3 regions of the Kitasatospora sp. NPDC127060 genome follow, and region 2 is predicted to be linked to each of the others. Evidence: riboswitches for the same ligand, from Rfam matches in the RefSeq annotation. Region 2 holds a riboswitch; each other region holds the start of a gene.
What was found. Region 2 has a riboswitch for cyclic di-AMP ahead of ACFWIS_RS31575 (peptidoglycan DD-metalloendopeptidase family protein). Riboswitches for the same ligand answer to the same signal wherever they lie in the genome.
Positions count from the first base shown of each region.

Region 1: another riboswitch for cyclic di-AMP. It lies ahead of ACFWIS_RS18730 (transglycosylase family protein); the one in region 2 lies ahead of ACFWIS_RS31575 (peptidoglycan DD-metalloendopeptidase family protein).
Region 3: another riboswitch for cyclic di-AMP. It lies ahead of ACFWIS_RS24595 (NlpC/P60 family protein); the one in region 2 lies ahead of ACFWIS_RS31575 (peptidoglycan DD-metalloendopeptidase family protein).

Region 1 covers NZ_JBHXEG010000030.1:74,503-79,849, forward strand. Annotated here, with positions in the region: gene ACFWIS_RS18715 (MazG family protein) at 1-84, shown strand, start outside; gene ACFWIS_RS18720 (SDR family NAD(P)-dependent oxidoreductase) at 123-560, opposite strand; gene ACFWIS_RS18725 (cytochrome P450) at 885-2,213, shown strand; cyclic di-AMP (ydaO/yuaA leader) riboswitch at 2,424-2,593, shown strand; gene ACFWIS_RS18730 (transglycosylase family protein) at 2,595-3,356, shown strand; gene eno (phosphopyruvate hydratase) at 3,622-4,911, shown strand; gene ACFWIS_RS18740 (septum formation initiator family protein) at 5,110-5,347, shown strand, end outside.
Region 2 covers NZ_JBHXEG010000075.1:35,015-40,361, reverse strand. Annotated here, with positions in the region: gene ACFWIS_RS31590 (IclR family transcriptional regulator) at 1-47, shown strand, start outside; gene ACFWIS_RS31585 (RidA family protein) at 92-502, shown strand; gene ACFWIS_RS31580 (DUF2470 domain-containing protein) at 624-1,343, shown strand; gene ACFWIS_RS31575 (peptidoglycan DD-metalloendopeptidase family protein) at 1,632-2,627, opposite strand; cyclic di-AMP (ydaO/yuaA leader) riboswitch at 2,630-2,815, opposite strand; gene ACFWIS_RS31570 (MFS transporter) at 3,128-4,669, shown strand; gene purB (adenylosuccinate lyase) at 4,677-5,347, opposite strand, start outside.
Region 3 covers NZ_JBHXEG010000048.1:26,683-32,029, reverse strand. Annotated here, with positions in the region: gene ACFWIS_RS24605 (hypothetical protein) at 1-784, opposite strand, end outside; gene ACFWIS_RS24600 (NlpC/P60 family protein) at 838-1,884, opposite strand; gene ACFWIS_RS24595 (NlpC/P60 family protein) at 2,112-3,230, opposite strand; cyclic di-AMP (ydaO/yuaA leader) riboswitch at 3,241-3,395, opposite strand; gene ACFWIS_RS24590 (NlpC/P60 family protein) at 3,732-4,766, opposite strand; gene ACFWIS_RS24585 (NYN domain-containing protein) at 4,968-5,347, opposite strand, start outside.

The sequences.
Region 1 (5,347 bases), on a different contig from region 2:
GTGGACGTGGACGCGGCGCTGCGCTCGGCCGCGCGCGGCTACCGGGACGCGGTGCGCGCGGCCGAGGGGCTCAAGCCGGAGTAGGCCCTGTCCGGCCGAGCCGGTCGGGCCGGAGCGGTCGTTCAGGCCGCCGTGGCGGTGTGCCCGGCGGTGTGTTCGGCGGGGCGCCGCTGCGGCGGCACGACCTCGCCGATGGCCTCGCCGACCAGGGCGACCAGTTCGGCGAGCCGCTCCAGGTCGAGGTGGTCGGGCAGGTCGGCGAGGGAGACGATCCGCTCGCCCCCGGGGCCGGCGACGCAGAAGAGGTCGATCGGCCCGAGGTGCTTCTCGGCGGTGTCGACCAGGGCGGCGACGTCGCTGGGCCGGCGGATGTCACCGCCGACGCCGACCACCGGGCAGCCGGGCCGGTCGAGTTCGGCGGCGAGGTCCTCGGCGACTCCGGCGTGCTGGTCGGCGATCAGCATCCCGGCGGCGCCGGCCGCGGTGAACCCGCGGGCGAGGTCGGCTCCTGAACCGCCGTCGAGCACCGCGATGACGACGACTGCTCCGCTGACCCGCATGGCCTGCTCCTCCCTGTGGGCGACACCGCACCGGCGCCCACGCGTACTGCGGAGGATCGTAGGCACGTCCTGACCCTCCGCAACAGGGATTACCCCGCAGGTGACCAGGCTCACGCCTGCCACCGGGCCAAGAGCTGTCCAAGGGCTGTCCACCGACCGTCCACGGGCCGTCCACGGAGTGTTGGCGCACCGCTCGCGCGCCGCTCACCAGCCCCTCGCGCACCGCTCGCCCGCCGCTCGCCGGCGACGGACGAACCGGTGACTTCCCGGTGGCCGCCCAGGCGCCCGTCCGGCCCGGTCCGGTCCAGCGGTTACGGTCGACGCATGCCAGCTCAGCCCGAGGGCCCCCGGCCCGCCGCCCAGCCCGAACCGCAGCCCGCCCCGGAGCTCTTCACCTGGGAGTTCGCCGCCGACCCGTACCCCGCCTACGCCTGGCTGCGCGAGCACGCCCCGGTTCGCCGCACCACCCTGCCGAGCGGCGTGGAGGCCTGGCTGGTGACCAGGTACGCGGACGCCCGGCAGGCGCTGGCGGACAGCCGGCTGTCGAAGAACCCGGCGCACCACAGCGAGCAGGCGCACCGCACCGGCCGGGTGGGCATCCCGGGGGAGCGGCAGGCGGACCTGATGACCCACCTGCTGAACATCGACCCGCCGGACCACACCCGGCTGCGCCGCCTGGTGTCGAAGGCGTTCACCCCGCGCCGGGTGGCCGAGTTCGAGCCGCGGGTGCAGCAGTTGACCGACCGGCTGATCGACGGCTTCGCCCGGCGCGGATCGGCGGACCTGATCCACGAGTTCGCCTTCCCGCTCCCCATCTACGCGATCTGCGACATGCTGGGCGTGCCGGCCGAGGACCAGGACGACTTCCGGGACTGGGCCGGGATGATGCTGCGACACACGAAGCCGGGCCAAGGCGGCGGCCAACGCGGCGGTGTGGGGCGGGCGGTGAGGCGGATGCGGGCGTACCTGCTGGAGCTGATCCACCGCAAGCGGGCGGACCTCGGCGACGACCTGATCTCCGGTCTGATCCGGGCGAGCGACCACGGCGAGCACCTCACCGAGAACGAGGCCGCCGCGATGGCGTTCATCCTCCTCTTCGCGGGCTTCGAGACCACCGTCAACCTGATCGGCAACGGCACCTACGCGCTGCTGCGCAATCCGGAGCAGCGGCGCCTGCTGCAGGAGTCGGTGGCCCGGGGGGAGACCGGGCTGCTGGAGACCGGGATCGAGGAACTCCTGCGCTACGACGGGCCGGTGGAGCTGGCGACCTGGCGCTTCGCGACCCGGCCGCTGACCATCGGCGGGGTGGACATCCCGGTCGGCGACCCGGTGCTGGTGGTGCTGGCGGCGGCGGACCGCGACCCGGCCCGGTTCGCCGACGAGAACACCCTCGACCTGGCCCGGAGCGACAATCCCCACCTGGGCTTCGGGCACGGCATCCACTACTGCATCGGCGCCCCGCTGGCCCGGCTGGAGGGTCGGGCCGCGCTGGCCACGCTGCTCTCCCGGCTGCCCGATCTGCGGCTGGCCGAGAATCCGGAGGACCTGCGCTGGCGGGGTGGCCTGATCATGCGTGGATTGCGCGAACTTCCGGTCGAATTCAGTCCGGAAGCCCGCTCCCCGCACGCCCGTCCTGAGGCCCCGACACGCTGACGTGACGTCGTCGAACGGGCTCCAGCTGCGGTGTGAACGAGCATCAAACCGGACAAAGCCCCGCTGTTGGTAGGCGATCGAGCACGCGCCGTAATTCTTGTGTGATGTCGGTGATATGAGCTTGTGATCGGTCTGAGGATCTGTCTAGTCTCCCTGGAGTTCGCAGCTGCGGACCCCGTGCGCGGAACGCCGAATCCTGCCCGCCGCGCGACGGGAAACCGACCAGACCCTGGGCAGGGGCGGGGGACCCAGGTTTGTTGCCGTCTCCCCACGGCTTGGGGTGAAGCCGCCCGAGCGGAATCGTTTCCGTCGACGGCGGCCGGGCCACCTCCCGGTCCGAACCCGACAGCTCACCTCGCAGGCGTGCGGAGAGGGACCTTCATGCTGTTCGTTGGAACTGGCCGTCATCGTCGTCGCACCCAGACCGAGAAGGCCATCGCCGTCGCCGGTGTGGCCGGCGTCGGACTCGCGCTGCCGCTCCTCACCGCCACCGGAGCCTCCGCCGCCCCGGCCTCCGTCTGGGACTCCGTCGCCCAGTGCGAGAGCGGCGGCAACTGGAGCATCAACACCGGCAACGGCTTCTCCGGCGGCCTGCAGTTCACCCCCAGCACCTGGAAGGCGTACGGCGGCACCGCGTACGCGGCGCAGGCCAACCAGGCCAGCCGGGCGCAGCAGATCTCGGTCGCCGAGAAGGTGCTCGCCTCGCAGGGCCCGGGTGCCTGGCCGGTCTGCTCCGTCAAGGCCGGCCTGAGCAAGGGCGGCGCCCCGGCGGCCGTGGACACCTCCTCGGACGCCAAGCCGCAGTCCGCGCCGAAGCAGAAGGCCCAGCCGCAGGCCGCGAAGCCCGCCGCGAAGCCCGTCCAGCAGTACGCCCCGAAGCACGCCGCGCCGAAGCAGGCCGAGCGGCCCGCCGAGCAGCCGGTGCAGCAGTACACGCCGAAGCACGCCGCCCCGCGCGCCGCCCAGGCCCCGTCCGCCCAGACCGGCCACGACTACACCGTCCGCTCCGGCGACACGCTGTCGACGATCGCCGACGCCCAGGGCGTGTCCGGCGGCTGGCAGGCGCTGTACGACGGCAACCGCGGCACGGTCGGCGGCGACCCGAACCTGATCCTGCCCGGCCAGGTGCTGCACCTCGGCTGAGCCGTTCCGCACGGCTCCGGAAGCCGAACGGAGGAGGGGGCCGCGCCCGGCGGTCCCCTTCGTCCGCGTTCGTCCGTGATGGTGGGACAAGTCGGGTCGGGCAGGTGAACTACCGGTGGGTAGCGGGGCCACACGCTGAGACGGAGTCGAGGTCGACGTGGCCCCGGGAGCCCGGGCGGTTAGGCTCTGGTCGTAACGACTCCGCAATCCTCCGGCCGACCGGCACCACCGTCAGCCGGACCCTGCTTCCGCAAGGAGATGCTTCGTGCCGTCCATCGATGTCGTCGTAGCCCGCGAAATCCTCGACTCCCGCGGCAACCCCACGGTCGAGGTCGAGGTCGGCCTCGACGACGGCAGCACGGGTCGTGCCGCTGTTCCGTCGGGCGCCTCGACCGGCGCCTTCGAGGCGCTGGAGCTGCGCGACGGTGACAAGAACCGCTACTTCGGCAAGGGCGTGGAGAAGGCCGTCCTGGCCGTCATCGAGCAGATCGGCCCGGAGCTGGTCGGCTACGACGCCACCGAGCAGCGCCTGATCGACCAGGCCATGCTCGACCTGGACGCCACCCCGGACAAGTCCTCGCTCGGCGCCAACGCCATCCTGGGCGTCTCGCTGGCCGTCGCGCACGCCGCCTCCGAGGCCAGCGACCTGCCGCTGTTCCGCTACCTGGGCGGCCCGAACGCGCACGTCCTGCCGGTCCCGATGATGAACATCCTCAACGGTGGCTCCCACGCGGACTCCAACGTCGACATCCAGGAGTTCATGATCGCCCCGATCGGCGCGGAGTCCTTCTCCGAGGCCGTCCGCTGGGGCGTCGAGGTCTACCACACCCTCAAGGGCGTGCTGAAGGAGCGCGGCCTGTCCACCGGCCTCGGCGACGAGGGCGGCTTCGCGCCGAACCTGGACAGCAACCGGGAGGCCCTGGACCTCATCACCGAGGCCATCCAGAAGGCCGGCTACGTGCCCGGCCGTGACATCGCGCTGGCCCTGGACGTCGCCGCCTCCGAGTTCTACCAGGACGGCGCCTACCAGTTCGAGGGCAAGGCCCTGTCGGCCGCCGAGCTCATCGAGTACTACGCCGAGCTGGTCGCCGCCTACCCGCTGGTCTCCATCGAGGACCCGCTGGACGAGTCGGACTGGAACGGCTGGAAGGCCATGACCGTCAAGCTGGGCGACAAGGTCCAGCTGGTCGGCGACGACCTGTTCGTCACCAACCCGGCCCGCCTGGCCAAGGGCATCGAGACCGGCACCGCCAACGCCCTGCTGGTGAAGGTGAACCAGATCGGCTCGCTGACCGAGACCCTGGACGCCGTCGAGCTGGCCCAGCGCAACGGCTACCGCTGCATGATGTCGCACCGCTCCGGCGAGACCGAGGACGTCACCATCGCCGACCTGGCCGTCGCCACCAACTGCGGCCAGATCAAGACCGGTGCCCCGGCCCGCTCCGAGCGCGTCGCCAAGTACAACCAGCTGCTGCGCATCGAGGAGATCCTCGACGACGCCGCCGAGTACGCCGGCCGCGGCGCCTTCCCGCGGTTCCGCTCCGCGGACCAGTAAGCACAGCAGGTTCGAGGCCCGGAACTCCGAGGCCCGAGGGTTCGAGGCCCGGGACTCCGAGGCCGGAGACCAGGGGGCCGAAGTCCCCGGTAGCGCACGCCTGACCGGTGCCCCGGCGCACACCCCGTAGGGTGGGCGGCGGGGCACCGTCGCGACCAGGAGGGGATACGGGAGATGGCTGGCTGGAGGATCCCGGGCTTGGCGGCCCGGCCTCGGTTCACGAGCCGGGCGACCGTCCTCGTCCTGGTGCTCTGCTCGCTGGTCGCGATCCTGGCCTACCCGACCCGGCAGTTCATCTCCCAGCGCGCCGAGATCTCCGCCCAGCGGGCGAAGGCCGACCACGCGCGCCAGCAGGTCGATCAGCTGCGCCGGGACAAGGCCCGATGGCAGGATCCGGAGTACGTCAAGGCGCAGGCCCGCGCCCGGCTGCACTACG
Region 2 (5,347 bases):
CCGCCCGCGCCATTTCGGCCGACTGCGGCCGCCCCGAGCACAACTGACGGCCAGCCACCCGCTGCCGCACCCACCGCACGTAAGGAACCCCATGGACTCCGACAAGCTCGAGATCCGCACCGACGGCGCCCCGGCCCCCGCCTGGATGTTCTCCCAGGGCGTCCGCAAGGGCCCGATCCTCCAGGTCTCCGGCCAGGGCCCGCAGGACCCGGCCACCGGCGAGTACCTCCACCACGGCGACGTGAAGGCCCAGACCCGCCGCACGCTGGAGAACGTCAAGGCCATCGTCGAGGCCGGCGGCGCCACCGTCGAGGACGTGGTGATGTTCCGTGTCTACCTCACCAAGCGGGCCGACTTCCCGCTGATGAACGAGGTCTACGCCGAGTTCATCGACGAGAACATCAAGCCGGGCGGGGTGAAGCCCTGCCGCACCACGGTCTTCGTCGAACTGCCGCAGGAGCCGATGCTGGTGGAGATCGACGCCCAGGCCGTCGTCGGCTGACCCGCCGCCACCGCCACCCCCGGGGGCCCTGACGCCGTCACGCGTCCGGGCCCTCGTCGCACTTGCCACCGCCCTCCGTGAAGATTAGGTTAGGCTCACCTAACTAACAGGAGGTCCGTCCATGAGCCTGCCCACCGGCGACGCCCAGGTGCCCGAGCCCACCACCGCCGACCGGGTCCACAGCCTGCTCAGCGCGACCTCCTCGCTCACCGTCCGCGCCCTCGGCGAGCTCCACGACCTGGACACCCCGGTCTCCGTCCACGGCTCCCGGCTGCGCCTGCGCGTCCCGCTGGACGCCCCGCTCACCGCGGCCGCCGCCGGCGCCACCGACGGCCTGGCCGTCGTGCTCGACGTCACCGACGTATCCCCCGTCGCCGTCCGCGACCGGATCCGCGCCCGGCTCACCCTCGCCGGCCGACTGCACCTGGCCCACCTCGCCGACGACGGCCTCAGCGTCCACCTGCGCGTCGACGTCGCCCACGCCGTCCTCGCCACCCCGTACGGCACCAGCGCGCTCACCGCCGCCGACCTCACCCTCGCCGCCCCCGACCCGCTGGCCCGGCACGAGGCCGCCCTGCTCACCCACCTGGCCGACGACCACGCCGACGCCCTCGACCTGCTCACCCGCCTGCTCGACCCGGCCCTGCTCACCCACCGGCCGGACGTCCGCCCGCTCGCCCTGGACCGCCACGGCCTGGTGCTGCGCCTGGACCACTCGCACGGCCACCGCGACGTCCGTCTGGTCTTCCCCGAACCCGCCGACGACACCGAGGACTTCGGCCACCGGATGCACCAGCTGCTCGGCGCCGCCGAGCACGGCCTGCCCGTCCACCGGAACTGACCCACCGAAACCGAACGGCTCGCGGAATCGGAGATCACCCCGGGAGTCACGGGAGTTGACGCGCCGTTCGACACCTCGCGCACCGCGAGGCCCCGGGAAACGGCGGTGGCCGGCCCGGCCGCACGAGAGCTGTCTCGTACGGCCGGACCGGCCGTGGGCGTGTCCCGCGCCCAGGTCCACTGGTGCGGCGATCACCCGGTCGAGCGGTCACCCGACATGACCATCCCGGGCGGTCGATTCGCCCCGCATCAGCGGTGGTTCACAGTCCTGCGGAAGGGAGCAGGCGGGTCAGAGCGCGACGCCGTGCGCCCGCAGGTAGGCGACCGGGTCGATGTCCGAGCCGTACTCCGGACCGGTGCGGATCTCGAAGTGCAGGTGCGGGCCGGTCACATTGCCGGTCGCGCCGGAGAGGCCGAGCTGCTGGCCGGTGGTGACGGTCTGACCGATCGACACGCCGATCGAGGACAGGTGCGCGTACTGGGCGTACTTGCCGTCGGCGAGCTTGATCTCGACCTCGTTGCCGTAGGCGCCGCCGTTGCCGGCCTTCACCACGACACCGTTGGCGACGGCGCGCAGCGGGGTGCCGGTGGAGGCGACGAAGTCCTGGCCGGTGTGGTGGCCGGAGGCCCACATCGAGCCGGCCACGCCGTAGGCCTCGCCCAGCACCGGGTTGGCCAGCGGGGCGACGTAGCCGGAGGTGGCGGCGACCGGGGCGGCGGTGACGGCCTGGGCCGGGGCGGCGGTCTGCACCTGGGTCTGCAGCTGGGCACCCGGCTTGGCGGCCTCGGTCCGGACCTGCGGCTGGGTGTCCGCGGCGGCGGAGGCGTCCTGGGAGGCCGGAGCGGCCGGCTTGGCGGGCTTCGCCGGAGCGGCGGGCTTCGCAGCGTCAGCGGCCTGGCCGGCCTGACCGGCGAGGGCCAGCTGCTGGCCCGGGAAGATCAGGTTCGGGTTGGCGCCGACGACCGAGCGGTTCTGCTCGTACAGCGCGTGCCAGCCGCCGTCGACGTGCTTGGCGTCGGCGATCTTCGAGAGGGTGTCGCCGCTGACGACGCGGTAGCTCTCCTGACCGGCGGCCGAGGCGCCGGCCACCGAAGCGCCGGTGGCCGAGGCGGCCGGAGCGGCCTCGTGCGAGGCGGCCGAAGCGGTGGCGGCGGCCGGGGCGGTGTGCGCCTGGGCGCTCATCGCGGTCACGAGCGGCAGGACGAACGAGGCGCCGGTGACGGCGGTGGCGATGCCGATGCGGGCGGCACGGGGCAGGGCGATACGACGAGCCTGTGCAGGCATGGAATTTTCCTCTCCGACGCCTGCGAGGTGAGCTGTCGGGTTCGGGCTGGAGTTGCCCGGCCGCGCATGCGCGGCTTCACCCCAAGCCGGTCCTGGTCGTCCGCGCGCTGAAGAGGCGCGAACTCCGGTCCGGCGACTTACCTGTGGGTCCCCCGCTCCTGCCGTACAGAGTTCGGTTCGAGCCACCGGGCAGCGGCAGGACTCGGCGTTCCACCCGGTGGATCCGTCCGGGCTGGCCGGGCGGTCGCTGAACTAAAACTCATCCGTTCAGGTGAAGCAATGTCGATCTCTTGAATCCGCAACCACCCCCACCGCCATGGTCACCCTCCGAATGATCCCGCACACCGTGCGTGCACAATCCATTCACCCGGCGCCACTGATCCACCACCCTGCGCCGACCACCCCACCGCCACGCGACCGTTCGATCACGCACCGCCACCGACCGACACACCACCCGGTGACCCTTGTCACGTACACCCCGTCGGACCAGGATCTGCCCCGTGACCACCTCTCAAGCAGGCACTCTGCGCCTGGGCACCGCGCAGGGCCGCTGGGTTCTCCTGGCAACGGTGCTCGGCTCCAGCATGGCGATGCTCGACGGCACCGTGGTGAACGTCGCCCTGCCCCGGATCGGCGCCGACCTCGGCGCCTCCCTCGCCTCGCTGCAATGGACCCTGAACGCCTATCTGCTCACCCTGGCGGGCCTGATCCTGCTCGGCGGCGCCCTCGGCGACCGCTACGGCCGGCGCCGGGTCTTCCTGATCGGCGTGGTCTGGTTCGCCGCCGCGTCCGCGGCCTGCGCCGCCGCCCCGACCATCCACGTACTGATCGTCGGCCGCGCCGTCCAGGGCATCGGCGGGGCTCTGCTCACCCCGGGCTCGCTCGCCATGCTCCAGGCCGTCTTCCACCCGGACGACCGCTCGGCGGCGGTGGGTCTGTGGTCCGGCCTGGGCGGGGTGTCGGCCGCCGTCGGCCCCTTCCTCGGCGGCTGGCTGGTGGACGGCCCCGGCTGGCGCTGGATCTTCCTGCTGAACCTGCCGCTGGCCGCCGCCGTCATCGCGGTGACCTCCCGTTACGTCCCGGAGAGCCGGGACGAGTCGGCGGTCGGCCGCTTCGACGTACCCGGCGCGCTGCTCGCCGCGCTCGCCCTCGGCGCGATCACCTACGCGCTCACCGCCGCCGGGGAGGGCCTGTCCCCCGCCGTCTGGGTCACCGGGGCGATCGGCCTGCTGCTGGGCGCCGCCTTCGTTGCCGTCGAGCGGCGCACCCCCGAACCGATGCTGCCGCTCGGGCTGTTCTCCTCCCGGCTGTTCACCGCCGTGAACCTGGTCACCCTCTGCGTCTACGCGGCGTTCAGCGGGGTGTTCTTCCTCCTGGTCGTGCAGCTGCAGATCGTCTCGGGCTTCTCCCCGCTGGTCTCCGGCCTCGCGCTGGTGCCGATCACCGTGCTGATGCTGACCCTGTCCGCGCGGGCCGGCCGCCTCGGCAAGCGGATCGGCCCGCGCATCCCGCTCACCGTCGGCCCGCTGCTGTGCGCGGCCGGGGTGCTGCTGATGCTGCGCACCGGCCCGGACTCCTCCTACTGGGCGGACGTGCTGCCCGCGGTGGCGGTGATGGGATCCGGGATGACCCTGCTGGTCGCGCCGCTGACCGCGACCGTGCTGGCCGCCGTCGAGGTGCGGCACGCCGGCATCGCCAGCGGCGTCAACAACGCCGCCGCCCGCGCGGCCGGGCTGCTCGCGGTGGCGGCGCTGCCCGCGCTGGCCGGGCTGAGCGGCGACGCCTACCGGGTGCCGTCCTCGGTGGACTCCGCCTTCCACACCGCGATGCTGATCTGCGCGGGTCTGCTGGCCGCCGGCGGGCTGATCGCCTTCACCACCATCCGGGGCAATGTGCTCGCGCCGGAGGAGGCGCACCCGCTGGCCGAGCCGAACTGCGACTGGCCGTGCGCCACCACCACTCCGCCGCTCGACCCGGGCCGCCCCCGGACGCCCGAGGGCCCCGCCACCGGAACGGCGGCGGGGCCCTCGGCAGAGAGCTGACGCTACGTCAGAGGATGTCGCCCGGCGCGTACTTGGCCGCCGCCGGGTAGGCCGCCGCGACGGCCTCCACCTGGCGAACGACCTCGGCGACCTGCGCCGCGGCCGCACCGGTGAAGGACAGCCGGTCGGCCAGCAGCGCGTCCAGCGCGGCCCGGTCCAGCGGGATCCGCTCATCGGCGGCGAGGCGGTCCAGCAGCTCGTTCTCCCGGGCGCCCGCGCGCATCGCCAGCGCGGAGGCGACGGCGTGCTCCTTGATGACCTCGTGGCCGGTCTCCCGGCCGACGCCCGCGCGCACCGCGCCCATCAGCACCTTGGTGGTGGCCAGGAACGGCAGGTAGCGGTCCAGCTCGGCCTCGACCACGGCGGGGAAGGCGCCGAACTCGTCCAGGACGGTGAGGAAGGTCTCCAGCAGGCCGTCGAAGGCGAAGAACGCGTCCGGCAGCGCGACCCGGCGCACCACTGAGCAGGAGACGTCGCCCTCGTTCCACTGGTCGCCGGCCAGCTCGCCGGTCATCGACGCGTAGCCGCGCAGGATGACGGCCAGGCCGTTGACGCGCTCGCAGGAGCGGGTGTTCATCTTGTGCGGCATCGCGGAGGAGCCGACCTGGCCCTCCTTGAAGCCCTCCGTCACCAGCTCGTGGCCGGCCATCAGACGGATGGTCTTGGCCAGGCTGGACG
Region 3 (5,347 bases), on a different contig from region 2:
GCCACAGCGGGGTCCAGGCCCGGGTGTCGGCCCGGGTCGCGACGTGGGTGGCCTCGTGGGTGACCACCACCTGCCGGCCGAAGTCGCTGAGCCGCCCGAACGCCTCGGGGTTGATCACCACCCGGTCCGCCGGGGTGTGCCAGGGCGCGCCGGGGGCCGCCACGGTGACCGCCGCCATGCCCGTCCAGCCGGCCGGGTCGGCCTCCAGCAGCCGGGCGAACTGCGGCTCGGTGGCGGGCAGTTCGAGCAGCAGCCGGCCGGGCCAGGCACTGCCCCAGACCGCACTGACGGCGGGCACCGCGTTGTCCCCCACCGCGACCAGACCGGCCGGGTCGGGCCCACCGGCCAGGCCGAGCACCAGGCAGTGGGCGCCGGGGGCGGTACGGACGGGGCCGAGGTCCCACAGCGCCGGGGGCCCGCCGGTGCCCTCCTCCCGCTCGACCCGCCAGCCGCCCCGGTCCCGGACCAGCTCGATCCGGCGCGGGTACACCACGGGGTACTCGTCGTAGCCGGTGATCCGCACAGCCAGTTCGACGGAGACGGTCAGCCTCGGCCGGTCCGGCCCGTCGGCCGGCGACAGCACCAGGTCGCGGTACGCCGCTTCGGCCCCGGTCAGCCCCGACCAGACGGGCAGCGAGCTCGCCCGCGCCGCCAGCAGCCCGGCGACCTCGGCCCGCAGGTCGGCGTCCCGCCCGTCGGGCACCGTCGCCGGGACGGCCGGCGGCAGCGACAGCTGGGCCAGCCCGCCGGCCGCCAGCAGCAGCGCACCGCGCCGGGACACCACGCAGCGCGCCGGGTCTATCGGGTGGGGGCCGTCCGGCCCGCCGGGCGTCGCGCTCAGAGCCGGACCACTCCCGAGACCGGCATCGCGTTGACGCTCTCGTACCGGACCTTGGCCCCCGGGTACGGCGCGTGCACCATCACCCCGCCGCCGGCGTACATCCCGACGTGGTGCATGTCCCGGTAGAAGATCACCAGGTCTCCCGGCCGTGCTTCGGAGAGGCTGATCCGCTGCCCGGCGTACGCCTGGGCCTGCGAGGTCCGCGGCAGGGTCACTCCGGCCTGCCGCCAGCTGTAGTACATCAGACCGGAGCAGTCGAAGGCACGGGGCCCGGTGGACCCGTAGACGTAGGGCGAGCCGACCATCCGCACCGCGGCGGCCAGCGCGGCGGCCCCGCGCTCGGAGGCGGCCGGGGCGCTGCCGAGGTCCAGCCGGTCGGTGCCGCGGGTGGCGCGCGACTCGGCGTCCCGGGCGTCCTGGGCGATCATCCGGGTCCGCTCGGCGGCGCCCAGGCTGTTGAGCAGCTTCTGGGCCTTGGCCAGCCGCTGCTGGATCTGCTGCTTGTTCTCGGCCAGCGAGCGGCGGGCCTGGTCCAGCTCGGCGAGCTTGGCCGCGGTCTCGGTGCGACGCTGGTCGAGCCGGCGCTGACGGGTGACCAGCTCGTGCAGGGTCTCCTGCTGCCGTTCGGCGGCCTGGCCGAGGGTCCGGGCGCGGGCCAGGTAGCCCTCGGGGTCGGTGGAGAGCATCAGCTGGGCGGTCTGGGCCATCCCTCCGCCGCGGTACTCGGCCCCGGCCACCGTGGCGAGGTCCCCGCGCAGCTGGTTGAGCTGGTCCTGGGCGGCGGCGACCTCGCCCTGGAGGATCGTGGTCTCGCCGAGCAGCCGCTTCTGCGCCTCCTGGGCGGCGTTGTACTTCTCCGACGCCTGCTCGGCCTCGTCGTACAGCTGCTCGACCTGAGCCTTGACGTCCTTGCGGTCGGGCGCGTCCGGCGCGCCGGGGGTGGCCTGGGCGCTGCCGGCGGTCGCCACGCCCAGGGCCGTGGTGGCGGCCGCGGTCAGTACCAGCGCACGGGCGAGCAGTTGGGAACGACGGTGCACGGGCATGGCGGCAGCGGCTCCATTCCTGCGGCGCGGCCCCGCGGCCGCGCCCTGCTGGGCGGCCGTCGAGCGGGAGTCCGGTGGCAGACGTTAGCGAGTCCGGGCAAGTGAGTCCAAACCCCTACCGACCCGAATATTTGACCCCTATTCGGACACCAGGCCGAGCAGCCGGAAAAGCCGCAGGCCCGGCCCTCCGTGACGGAGGACCGGGCCCGTGAACCTTCGAGCGGGGATCAGACCCGGACGATGGAGGTCAGCGGCATGTTGGAGACGGCCTCGTAGCGGACCGACGCACCCGGCTTGGGCGCGTGCAGCACCTGGCCGTTGCCCGCGTAGATGCCGACGTGGTGGGCGTCGCCGTAGAAGATCAGCATGTCACCGGGCTGGGCCTGGGAGATGTCCGAGCCGATCCGGGTGCCGGCGCCGGCCTGCTCCTGAGAGGTGCGCGGCAGCGACACACCGGCCTGGTTGAACGCCCAGACCATCAGGCCGGAGCAGTCGAAGGAGCCGGGGCCGGTGGCGCCCCAGACGTACGGGCTGCCGACCTTGGTGGCGGCGGCGGCCAGCGCGGCCGCGCCGTGCGAGCTGCCCGGGGCGACCTTGACCGGCGCGGCCGCGGCGCCCGAGCCGAGGTCGCTGCGGCTGCTGTCGCGCGAGGCGCGGTCGGCCGGCTGGGCGGCCTTCGCGGCGGCGTCCGCCTTGGCCTTGGCGTCGGCGGCGGCCTTGTCCTCGGCCGCCTTGAGCGCCTGGCGCTCCTGCTCGGTCAGCGTGTTGAGCAGGTCCTGGGCGGCCTTCAGCTTGTTCTGGACCTCGTCCTTGGAGGCCTTCAGCTGCGTGGTGGTGGCTTCCAGCTCGCCGAGCTTGCCCTGGGCCTCGGTGCGGTCCTGGTCCAGCTTGCGCTGCTGGTCCTGGAGCTGCTTCAGCTGGTTCTTCTGGGTGCTGCCGGCCTGGTTGAGCGCACCGGCCTGGTTCAGGAAGTTGTCCGGGCTGGAGGAGAGCATCAGCTGGACGGTCGGGGATATCCCACCGTTGCGGTACTGCTCGCCCGCGATCTCGGCGAGGCCGCCCTGCAGATCGGTCACCTGAGCCTGCTGCCGGGCCACCTGGTCCTGCATGCCGGAGACCTGCTTCTCCAGCTCCTGCTGCTTCTCCTGGGCGGCGTTGTACTTCTCGGTCGCCTGCTCGGCCTGCTCGTTGAGCTGGTCGACCTGCTCCTTGACCTGGTCCTTGGTCGGCTGCGGGTCGGCGTGCGCGCCGGTCTGCGCGGAGAGCGCGACGGCGGCGGCGGCGAAACCGGTCAGGATCGAGACACGAGCGCGACTGGCGGGCTTGGGACGACGATGGGACGCCACGAAGGCGGACTCCTTCTTCCTACATCCGCCTACCGGGTGAGCTGACGGGTTCGGGCCGGAAGCATGCCCTACGGCGCCTCACCGGCCTCACCTGCGGCCGACCTGGCGCCGATTCACCCCGGAGGAACGTGGTTCCCCGGCTCCGCTCCGCAGCGCCCCCGACTACTGGGCTCCCCTGTCGGGCAGTCGCTTCGACCTGCCCCGCTGTTTCGCGAACTCGACGGTAACCACCGCCGCCACCCAGGCTGGGTGATCGACAGTGCGGTGGTTCGAGGCACGACCCTAGTAACTGAACCGTGATCCGTTCAAATCCTTGTCAGAAAAAAGACGGAAGATTACCCATGTTCTTTTGTGAAAATGACTGATGGTGATCGCCGCCGCACGCAAAGCTGATCACCTCTCACCGATCGGCCATGAGGCAGGCAAACCCGAAGCGCCACCCCCGTCGGGAGGTGGCGCGGATCACAGGGCCGGAGCCGACCCTTCGGGCGTGTCGGCTCGTCAGATCCGGCGGATCGTGTTGATCGACATCGCGTCGGCCTTCATCACCTTCACCACGTCACCGGTGTGCGGCGCGTGGACCACCATGCCGTTGCCGATGTACATCGCGACGTGGTGCATGTCGCCGCCGTAGATCACCAGGTCCCCGGGCTGGGCGGTGGCCAGCGTCACGGCCGTCCCGATGTGGCCCTGCTCCTGCGAGGTGCGCGGCAGCGAGACGCCGGCCTGGCCGTACGCCCAGACCATCAGACCCGAGCAGTCGAAGGTGCTCGGCCCGGTGGCGCCCCACACGTACGGCGAACCCTGCTTGCTCATCGCCTTGGCGACGGCAACGGCCGCATAGCCGCTGGCCGGCGGAAGGCTGCTGAGGTCGACCCGGTCGGCGCCGCGCGAGGCGCGGTCGTCCTGCTGCTGCTGGGCCTTCAGCGCGGCGCGGTCGGCGGCGCTGAGCGAGTTCAGCAGGTCCTGGGCGGTCTTCAGCTTGGTGTTGACGTCCGTCTTGGCCTGGTTCAGGTCCTTGGTGGTGGAGTCCAGCGAGGCCAGCACGGCGGCCGCCTCGCTCTTCTCCTGGTCCAGCCGGCGCTGCTGGTCGAGCAGGCCCTTGAGCGCCTCGGTCTGGGTGGTGCTGGCCTGCTGGACGCTCGACGCCTTCTCCAGATAGCCCGACGGGTCGGAGGAGAGCATCAGCTGGACGGACGGGTCGATGCCGCCGGTGCGGTACTGCTCGCCGGCGACCTGGGCCAGGCCGGTCTGCAGCTGGCTCATCTGGTCCTGGCTGCGGGCCACCTGGTCCTGCAGCTGGTCGGCCTGCTTGCGGAGCTGGTCCGCGCGCTCCTTGGCGCCGTTGTACTTCTCCGCCGCCTGCTCCTGCTCCTGCTGGAGCTGGTCGATCTGCGCCTTGACGTCGCTGGTGTTCGGCTGCGGCGCGGCGTGTGCGGCCACCTGGGCGGAGAGGGCGACCGCGGTCGCAGCGGCCGCGGTGAGCACGGAGACCCGCGCGCGGCTCGGCTGCTTGGGACGGCGGTGGGAGGCCAAGAGACCCGCTCCTTCTTCCAACGGACTCACCTGTTCGGGTGAGATACCGGAAAATAGGTTTGACGCCAGACCCTAGTGAAGATCTACCCGTTTTGCCACTCCCCCGAAGGCGTGAACTCCGGTTCTCCCAGTGACTTCACCGGATCCGCACACTCACCCGACGACGGCGCTGACCTGCCGTCACGCCGCCCGGGCCGCAGGTCAGGGCCGGGCCAGCCGGTTCAGCAGCAGCACCGAGGCCACCGGGCGCGCGCCCGCCTTCCGCACGCCGTCCGCGACCTCCCGGTCGGTGGAGACCACCACCACCGGACGGCCCTGCGGCTCGGCCCGGACCAGACGGCGGATCAACTCGTCCGCGGTCTCGCCGGTCCGACTGAACCGTACCCGCACCCCGCGCGGTGGCGCCATGATGACCGGGACGTCCAGGTCCTGCCCGTCGAACACACAGGTGACCTCCGCCTGGGTGCGCTGGGCCAGCATCGCCAGCCCGCCCAGCAGCCGGATCCGCTGCTGCTCCAGCGGCAGCGTCGGGTACCCGGTCTTGGTCACGTTGTAGCCGTCCACCACCAGGTGCACCTGGG